3 regions of the Tardiphaga sp. P4_G1 genome follow, and region 1 is predicted to be linked to each of the others. Evidence: predicted binding sites of a transcription regulator. Region 1 holds the regulator's gene; each other region holds the start of a gene.

Region 1 (3,276 bases):
AGGCAGCAAGTGAGCCTGAGAGAGGGGCGAAGACGTTGCGTTGCTGGTCATAACCGATCCGATCGAAAAGACTGCGGCCGCGTCGATGACAACTGTGCGAAATCGAACAACGGACCCTAGAAACGAAACGTGCCGCCCTTCTCGGGCGGCACGTGGGCATTATTCTATGTGTGCTGTGAAGACTGTCAACCGCGCACTGCGGCTTTCGAGTCACACGGAGTCGCAGAAAAAGCCGATTTTGCCGCTTTATTTGCAGAAGCATGTGGACGCGGCATGCCCGACTCTTGCGCGCGAGTCACGGCATATTGTAGCTTTTGCCTCGTCGGATACGACATCTCGTGCGGCGGTAGATCCTTTTGACACATCCAGTGCGGCGTAACAGCCGGACGCGAAATTCGCGCCCGGTGAGCGCTAAAGGATTCTGACCGCAGGGATTTTTGAAGTCTCAACTCGCAGCGCTGCCCGGTCAGGCCGGCGCTCACGAAGGGAAAACGGCGATGACGGTAATGACATGGACCGACGATCGCGTCGAACAGTTGAAGAAACTCTGGGAAGGCGGCCTCTCCGCCAGCCAGATCGCTGCGGAACTCGGCAACGTGACCCGCAACGCCGTGATCGGCAAGGTTCACCGCCTCGGCCTGTCCGGCCGTGCCAAGAGCCCCTCCTCGGCAGCTCCGCGGCAGCGCAAGGCGCGCCCGGCACAGCAGATGGTGCGCGTCGCCCGCCCGATGGCCCGTGGCAACACAGCATTGGCCCATAACTACGAGATCGAGGCCGAGCCCGACCCGATCGCCTATGACAACATCGTGCCGATCAGCCAGCGCCTGTCGCTGGTCGAACTCAACGAAGCCACCTGCCATTGGCCGATCGGCGATCCGTCGAGCGCGGACTTCTATTTCTGCGGCGGCAAGGCCCTGGCCGGCGCCCCCTATTGCGCGCATCACTCGCGCATCGCCTATCAGCCGGCCAGCGACCGCCGCCGCGCGGTGCCGAAGCCGACGCGCTGAGCTGGAAAGTATCTAAACCAAATGAAAATGCCCGGCGATGAGCCGGGCATTTTTTGTTTGGGGCTTCTTCCCTCTCCCCGCTTGCGGGGAGAGGGAAGATACCTACTCCGCCGCCTTGTCGAACCGATCATCCAGCGCGTAGCCGGCGCCGCGCACGGTGCGGATCGGATCGGGCTCACCGGCGGGGTTGAGCAGCTTGCGCAGGCGGCCGATATGCACGTCGACGGTGCGCTCGTCGATATAGATGTCGCGGCCCCAGACGCTGTCGAGCAACTGTTCGCGGCTGAACACGCGGCCCGGATGTTCCAGGAAGAACTCCAGCAAGCGATATTCGGTCGGACCGAGATCGATCGGACGGCTTGAGCGCACGACGCGGCGCTTGTCACGGTCGAGTTCGATATCGCCAAACGCCAGGACGGTGGCGAGACGCTCGGGAGCTGCACGACGGAGCAAGCCCTTCACGCGGGCCAGGAGCTCCGGCACGGAGAACGGCTTGACGATGTAGTCGTCGGCACCGGTGGCGAGACCGCGAACGCGCTCGCTCTCTTCGCCGCGCGCCGTCAGCATGATGATCGGCAATGCCTTGGTTTCGGGCCGTGCGCGCAAGCGGCGGCACAGTTCGATGCCGGACAGGCCCGGCAGCATCCAGTCGAGCACCACGAGATCCGGCACCCGCTCCTTCAAGCGGGTGTCGGCATCGTCGCCGCGAGCAACGGTTTCAACATCATAGCCTTCGGCGTCGAGGTTGTAGCGAAGCAGCGTCGTTAGCGCCTCTTCATCTTCCACAACCAGAATGCGTGCATTCACAGCCATCTTGATCAATACCCTCAGTGACGTCCGACAAGTCTTTAAATCATGATCCTTGCGGAAGACTGGCTTCCACTTTTCCTGATCATGCTTCAGACCGTCGGCGTATTCGCGAATGTGGTCATGTCGCCCTTCGGGCGCTTGTCGAGGATCTGCTGGCCCTCGATCATGTAGAACACGGTTTCCGCAATATTGGTGGCATGGTCACCGATCCGCTCGATGTTTTTGGCGCAGAACATCAGGTGGATACAGAACGAAATGTTACGCGGGTCTTCCATCATATAGGTCAGGAGTTCGCGGAACAGCGAGGTGCAGATCGCGTCGATTTCCTCGTCGCCCTTCCACACCGTCATCGCGGCGGGCAGATCGTGTGCGGCATAGGCGTCGAGCACAGCCTTGACCTGGGTGGTCACGAGGTCGGTCATGTGCTCAAGGCCGCGGATCAGCTTCAGCGGATGGAAGTCGCTGTCGAGTGCATTGACGCGCTTGCCGATATTTTTGGAGAGATCGCCGATGCGTTCCAGATCGGTGGCGACGCGCAGCGCGCCGACGATCTCGCGCAAATCGACAGCCATCGGCTGGCGCTTGGCGATGGTCAGCACGGCGCGCTCTTCGATCGTGCGCTGCAACTGGTCGATCTCGGAGTCGGTGGCGACGACGCGGGCGCCAAGTGCGACATCCCGGCGGATCAGCGCGTCGACGGATTCGACGATCTGCCGTTCCGCGAGGCCACCCATCTCGGCGACGAGACGGGTCAGCTCCTGCAGATCGTCGTCGAAAGCCTTGGTGGTGTGTTCAAAAGCCATCTCAAATTCCTCCCGCGAATATGTCGCGTCAGCCGAAGCGGCCGGTGATGTAATCCTGGGTACGGCGGTCGGTCGGCGACGTGAAGATCTTGTTGGTCTGATCGAACTCGATCAACTCGCCGAGATACATGAAGGCCGTGCTGTCGGAGACGCGGGCAGCCTGCTGCATGTTATGGGTCACGATCGCGATCGTATACTGATCCTTCAACTCGTCGATCAGCTCCTCGATCTTCGCGGTCGAGATCGGATCCAGCGCCGAGCACGGCTCGTCGAACAGGATCACTTCCGGCCGCACCGCGATGGTGCGCGCGATGCACAGGCGCTGCTGCTGACCGCCCGACAGGCTGAGGCCCGACGCGTTGAGCTTGTCCTTGACTTCGTTCCAGAGTGCACCGCCGCGCAGCGCCCTCTCGACGCGAATGTCCATCTCCGACTTGGAGATCTTTTCGTAAAGGCGGATACCGAAGGCGATGTTTTCGTAGATCGTCATCGGGAACGGAGTCGGCTTCTGGAACACCATGCCGACGCGGGCGCGCAGCAGGTTGAGGTCCAGCTTCGGATCCAGAATGTTCTGGTTGTCGAGCATGAGCTGACCTTCGGCGCGCTGGCCGGGATACAGGTCATACATGCGGTTGAAGATGCGCAGCAGCGTGGAC
Region 2 (3,276 bases), on a different contig from region 1:
ACCCGCCCAAGTGCGGACTGCAGCGCCGCGGAAAATGATGCGTATGGATCCGGACTATCTCCGACCTGGCGACCGGGCGCTTGGTGCGGCAACAGAGTGACGGCGCCGCGGTCCACATAGCGGACATCGAGACCGCCTGCCGCCACCATCCGGCGCAAGGCGATCGTGGGATGAAACATGCCACTGACAGGTGAGGCGTAGCGGCCTGCAAGAAGATCGTCATCTACCAGAATTTCGATACCGGTTACTCGCGCATAGACGACGAGGGCATCCGCCAGAGGTTGCGCCGCTATATCGAACGAGATTTTCTCGTGCTTGGGCTGCTGCGCGAAAACCTGCTCAATGCATGAGAACAGCAACAGGAATACTAAGGGCACGCACAACGGCAACCGTCGGGACGCAGACCGCACGCAGTCTCCTAGACCCGATCGCACCCAAACATCCTCGAATCGATGCCCGCTCAGGCGAGCCTGCTGCGCCCACCCTGAACAGGAGACAGATCGGGCCGCAAAAGCCGCGCGAACAAAAACAGACCGGCCCGCTCCATTCGTAACATTTATGGACCCGATCTCGCCGGGAGCGATACTGGAGCGCTATGACACCATCATGACGCCGGGCAATGGATCATCTTAAGAGCACAGTCCGAATAGTTTTCGATGAAGTTGGCCAATGCGACATCTCTGCCACATCGTCGGGATCGGATTTTGGGAATAGAACACGGCGCAATGCGCGAAAAGAAGATCGAGGCCTCGTCCTCCCGTCGTGCGCGTCATGAGAAGCAAGCCGTTGGTGCTCTTGCGAAACCGGTCGATAGCCAGCTTTCTTTCCTGATCCGTCTTCTCTCCAGTCAGTTCGAACAATGGCAGACGCGCGGCCGCCAGGATCGGTTTCAATCCCTCCAGAAGTGTGATGGTGCGGCATGTTCCTTGCAGCAAGCGGACATCTGCGTCACGCCACAAAACATCAGCGCTGCTCTCAATTCTTTTTCGACGAGGCGCTCCGAGACGGCCAGTTCGTCGGCGATCTCGCGCAACTTGCGCCCTTCCAGCCGCGATGCAAACGGGATTAGCGCCGACGCGGAGAGAGTTCGTCGAACGCCGCCTTGAGGGCCTCGAACTCCTGCCGGGCTTCCAGGCTGCGCAGCGGATCGAGCGCTTCATCGACAAAGCCGAGCCCTTCATCCAAGTCGGACAGGTTGGTCAGGCGGCGTTCGCGGCGAAAGCGCATCCGCACAATATTGGTGGCAATCGTCAGCAGATAGCGCTTCGGACTATAGATGACGCTCATCAGCGAGGAACGCTCGATATGCAGATAAGTCTCCTGCAACACCTCGCTTGCAACACCCTCGGATCCGAGCCGACGCATGAGTCGCCGTCGCAGATCGTCATACTCGCTGACCAGCATCTGTCGTAGCAGGGTGACATCCGCAGAATTACTCATGGGCAGCGGATCGCGAATCCGTTCCTTGCCCCTGCATCATGCAGGCCGACGACCCTGAGACTGTTTCGGCATGATCATCAGGTTGACTGGCTGAGGCATGGCGGCCAATGGCGGCGCGCCGATCAACAGCCCCGTCAGGGCGGCTATGTAGACACGATCACGCGCTTCGATCCCGGTTCCTGGCAGCAGTTCCGCGCGTTGCACTTCGCCCGTCGACGATATCCAGACCCGCGCGAGAAAATCGTCAGGGTCGCTCGCAGCCACGGGGGCGCGGCAGAACGCCCGATCCAGGCCTTGCTGGACCAAAGCGAGATAAAGGGAAAACTCCGCGAGCCCCGCCTTTGCCCGTTTCACATCGGAGGCCACGGCGTGTGGTGCCGGCGCAAGAATGGTGATGGTACCGCGATCGAACGAGGTGCTCGACAAGCCGGTGCCCTTCAACATCACCCGCAGCGCAGCGTCTARCGGATATTCGCCATGCACCGGGAACGAACGCCGCCCGGAGACGACGCCAGTTTCGTAAAACAACGCGACCTGCGTGGCGACACCGAATGCCTTGAGCGCGACGTCCAGGGCCTGCGACGGAATATCCAGCATGACAGACTTGACGCCGGCGTCTTCCTACGTCGCATCAACGCGCACGCGATCAATCCTGCTTTCCGCAGCGAGGGGGTGACTGGACAGCAACAAAACGAGACCTATCAGCGACGCACGGCCAGACCAGGCACGGGCCCAGATCGACAAACGCGCCCCCGGAGCCACGTCCGCCCTCCCCATCTGCAACTATCACATCAGCGCTGATGTAGGCCCCGTCTGTGACACTGACATGTCAAACAACGGCTCCGGGACATTGCGCCCGGCGACCATGACCTCCCCAGATCGATCATTCGCCCTGCATCTTACCGCGTGTTTAACGACCGACGCTCGGACATGCTGAGGTTCTGTTTCTCCGTTTCGTTCAGTTCGCCAACGCCGACGACCTGGAATGCGCTGTTGTGGTCGTAGCTGCGCTCGCTTCGCTTCGATCGCTTCAAGTCCTCGCTGCCGGCTGGCGTTGAGCCTTCTCCGCCACCATAGCCGAGCACCTCGACGATGATCACCGATGGATTGGTGTTGGCAGCCTGCTGCGGCGTCGCCGTCTGCTGCGTCGCCGTGGTCGCGTTGGAGCTCGACAGGGCCGCCGTGATGCTCGGCGCCTGCACCGTCGGGATGCCCGATGACGATCCCTGCACCTGGATGTTGGCCGCGTTGACGATCTGCAGCGCGGCCAGGTTGATATTTCCCGAGACGCGGATTCCCGCTTCGCCCGCATCGATGGTGCCGAGCGGCGCGATCAGGTCGATGTCCCCAGCCTGAACTTCCGGAATCGGGTTCAGCGTGGCAATGCCCGCGCCGGCCGATGGCACCTGCGGCGACAGCGTCACGTTGCCGTAGATGTCATAGACCCGCTTCGGCGGCGTGTAGAGGACAGTGGTCTTGGCGCCGCGGCCGGCATTGATGTCACCCGATGCCGACCATGCGAGGATGTTGCCACCGAAGGTCGTCATGATGCGCGACAGGCCGAGCAGCACGCTGCCCTGTGCGTAGATCTGGATGTCGCCCCGGCCTTGCGTGACGACGCCCGACGTCGCCGCCGGCAACGTTCCTTCGACACCGACCACGACCTTGCCGGACGGCGCCAGCACCTGGATATCGCCACCGAAATTGGTGTGCACACCGGCACTACCGAACATGGTGATGTCCCCGCGGTGCGCGATCGGATTGCCGGCAGCATCCTGATCCGGGAACAGCGTCGCGATCATCTGGCGACCGCGCAGATAGGACTTGTAACGCGAG
Region 3 (3,276 bases), on a different contig from region 1:
CGTGGAGGAGGGCGACGTCACCCTGGTTGCGCCGCACGGCACGGTCGATGCGGGCGACGCCGGCATTCGGGTCAGCGGCAACTTCACGGTGGCGGCGCTGATCGTGCTCAATGCCGAAAATATCAAGGTCGGCGGCGAAACCAAGGGTGTGCCGAAAGTGGCAAGCGCGCCGGTCAACCTCACCGTGGAAACCAAGGACAAGGCGGCGTCGGATACGGTGAAGGACGCGACGCAAACCAGCACCAGCGAGCGCCCCTCGGTCATCATCGTCGAGGTGCTTGGTTATGGCGGGGGCGGCAATGACACTCAGCAGCGTGAGGATGACGACCGCCGCAAGTCGGATGATCGACGCAGCTACAACACCAACAGTGTCATTCAAGTCGTCGGCAGCGGACCGCTGAATCAGGAGCAGAAACAGGTCCTGACGGACGCAGAAAGATCACGCCTCGCCGAGATTGCGGGGAGGTGACAGATTCGCTGAGAACGCCGAGATGATGCGATATGGAACCAAACGTGTGCAATACCGGGTTCCTGGCGGCGCAAAGCGTCGTCAACGCCGGAGGGAAGGCGGAATTCGCGATCGAGACGCTTCTCGGCAAGGGATATTCAGGAGTCAGCAATCCAATAACAGGGCACTGAGAATGAGTGCCGTACATCCTCGACGCACTTTTCCTTGCGAAACGGCGCCTCGCTTGGATGCCGGCGACGACGGACAGCGTGGATGATCGACGCGGGCGAGGTCGCCTCCGGAGTCTTCGGCAACGTCGATCTGGCGGCGCTGCAGGTGTTGAAAGTGGTGATCATCCGGCGCAAGGGCACGTCGATGGGCTTGCCGACCGTGCAGATGCCGGGCACCAGCGCAGCGTTGTCGAACTCCAATGCTTCAGCGGCGACGCGGCAGACGGCGAGGCCGATTCAGGGCAACGGCAACGCGTACCCCTCGGTCATCATCGTGGAGTGCTCGGTGATGGCTGCGGTGGAGGCGAGCTGGACGGCGCGCAAGCGGGGGAACGCCAGGTTATGTGGGCGCCACAGTCGACGCGCTAAACTATAACGATCGCAGCACCGTTACGTCGCGCGCTACAGAGCGCAGCCGGATGTCCAAGCGCAGATGCTGCCCCTGGAAGATCGACAAAGAATGATGACGGAGTGATTTGCGACGTGGTGCCAGCCGACAGTTGCGGTTGGCGCCATATTGAACGCCGATCTTTCGCGTTGAATCGAAATATAGTGAGATACATAACATGCCTGTCACAAAAACTACGTAAACGAGTGTGGCGGCTTAGCAATCGCTATCGTCGGTCTGTAGAGTTGGTGCGTCCGTATCCTTGCTGTATCATTGCGCGTCCGATATGAGTGCCTCACGCAACGTCGCCAGCGACTACGGGCATTGTCAGTGTTCTGGTCGAGGTCAATAAGTCGAAGTCTGTAATATGAGTGCTATTCGGCAGTGGGACGATCTCGATCTGTTCATGCGCCTTCGGTCGAGGGCGTGCTTCAGCGTTGCCTGTCACCGTTTCTTTCCGCTGTTGTTCGTTGGTGCTACCATCGTTGTGTTCGGTGCAATGATTTCGGCGCTGGCCGCGAGCGAACAGCGAGAAAATCCGGCGCTGATGCGCTTCCATATTCCGATTCAGCCACTGGCCTCTGCATTGCAGACGTATAGCAAGATCACCGGCGTTCAGTTACTGTATGAAAGCAGCGCGGCCAATAATCTTGTTTCAACATTGGTCGAGGGCGATTTCACCAGGGATACGGCGCTGCGGGTTTTGCTCGGCGATGTCGATCTGCTGATCCGCTACACGCGTGCCAATTCCATCACCTTGGTGCCGGCCTCGGCAGATCCCGACATGCCGCCCGTTGCGGTGTTTGATAAAGCCGATCTGGTGCTCGATCCGTTACGGGTTCGCAGTACACGGGAAAGTCGCGATCCATCGCAATTGCGGGTGTATAGCGGCGTGATCCAGTCCGACATTCAGCAGGCGTTGCGTAAGGAAGCTAAGACGCGCAATGGTAGCTATAGTGCGGGTATCAAACTCTGGATCGACGGACCGCGGACCGTGAAACGGACCGAGTTGTTCCGTTCGTCGGGCGACCAGGAGCGGGACGATGCCATCGGGCGGCTGCTTGATGGGCTACAGGTGAGCCAGGCCCCGCCTGCGAACACGCCGCAGCCCGTCATGGTCATGATCACCGTGCGCTAGGCAGGATCAGATGGCATCGCCAGCACATTGGAGAGCGCTGGATCTGACACGGAGCAATCCCGTATCCGATCAGTATGACGACACCTCGGGCAGCTTTGGGCATTGGCGCTGGCTGGCCGGTAGCGTCGTGCTGGTGCCGGTGATGCTCGCCGCCGGTGTTTATTGGCTGCATCATATGCCCACTGGTCCATCGGCGCGGCAGGGCAATTCGACGATTCAGGTCGAATTGCTTCCGTCGCCGACGCCTTCACCTGAAGTGAAGCAAGCTTCACTACATGCTAGCCCGCCGATTGCCGATTTCCAGGTGACGCCGACGATTTCGGAGCAGGTGCTGCCGCCGGTCGAACAGCAGGCGATGCCGCCACAGCCGCTGCTCCCGCCACGTCCCGCGGCATCTCCGGAGCAAAAGCCGGCGGGAGGCGGGCAGGCGCGCCCAGTCCCGGCAGGAACGGCAACGCGTTATCAGCGCCAGCTCGAAGCGCATATCGAGCGCTATCAGCGCTATCCGAACGATGCGCGCCGCGATGGCTCGCAGGAAACGGTGATGGTCATGTTCGCCATGCGTCGCGATGGCAGCATCGTTCGCGTCGATATCAAGTCGAGTTCAGGGCGTTCCGTACTGGACAGGGAAGCGATCGAAACGATCCGCCGCGCGCAACCGCTGCCGCGCATTCCGGCCGATATGCCCGAGCTTCTAACCGTGATGATCCCCGTCACCTTCGATGCGCGATAGTCTCACATCTCTGTTGAGTTCGAGGTGTTCTAGCTTCGTAATCAATCTGTCATGTGCGATGGGTAACACCGTGCTGCTGAGACGAGTATTTCTACGCGTAGGGGCTATAGCCGGTGACTGGGGCAAATCGTACAACTCTGCGGAACGTGTTAACGGCCGATTATAGCGGTCTGTTCAAGCGTTTGACGCGACGATTGGGGTCGGAAGATTTGGCTGGTGATGCGTTACAGGAGACTTTCCTGCGCATCGAGCAAATGCAGAATGCCCCGGCGGTGAACAGTCCGAAAGATTATCTGTTCCGCATCGCGCTCAACGTGGCGACAGATCGGCGTCGTGGCG

Evidence for each region. Region 1 encodes PhoB, which activates phosphate uptake and scavenging genes when phosphate is short. Its sites were predicted from a motif close to TGTCATNNANCTGTCAT; they were not measured.
Region 2: the regulator PhoB is predicted to act here: its motif matches at 2,256-2,272, upstream of AC1DUY_RS22355 (STN domain-containing protein).
Region 3: the regulator PhoB is predicted to act here: its motif matches at 1,428-1,444, upstream of AC1DUY_RS22250 (STN domain-containing protein).

What each region holds. Positions count from the first base shown of each region.
Region 1 is NZ_JBFUJU010000007.1:168,132-171,407, forward strand. Features, by position in the region: gene AC1DUY_RS18305 (aspartate aminotransferase family protein) at 1-51, opposite strand, end outside; gene AC1DUY_RS18310 (GcrA family cell cycle regulator) at 498-1,007, shown strand; gene phoB (phosphate regulon transcriptional regulator PhoB) at 1,110-1,814, opposite strand; gene phoU (phosphate signaling complex protein PhoU) at 1,907-2,620, opposite strand; gene pstB (phosphate ABC transporter ATP-binding protein PstB) at 2,649-3,276, opposite strand, start outside.
Region 2 is NZ_JBFUJU010000009.1:227,594-230,869, reverse strand. Features, by position in the region: gene AC1DUY_RS22370 (STN domain-containing protein) at 1-377, opposite strand, end outside; gene AC1DUY_RS22365 (hypothetical protein) at 657-1,106, shown strand; gene AC1DUY_RS22360 (RNA polymerase sigma factor) at 1,066-1,404, opposite strand; gene AC1DUY_RS22355 (STN domain-containing protein) at 1,477-2,037, opposite strand; gene AC1DUY_RS22350 (filamentous haemagglutinin family protein) at 2,340-3,276, opposite strand, start outside.
Region 3 is NZ_JBFUJU010000009.1:196,390-199,665, forward strand. Features, by position in the region: gene AC1DUY_RS22240 (filamentous haemagglutinin family protein) at 1-469, shown strand, start outside; gene AC1DUY_RS22245 (hypothetical protein) at 722-1,054, shown strand; gene AC1DUY_RS22250 (STN domain-containing protein) at 1,566-2,204, shown strand; gene AC1DUY_RS22255 (energy transducer TonB family protein) at 2,215-2,937, shown strand; gene AC1DUY_RS22260 (RNA polymerase sigma factor) at 3,084-3,276, shown strand, end outside.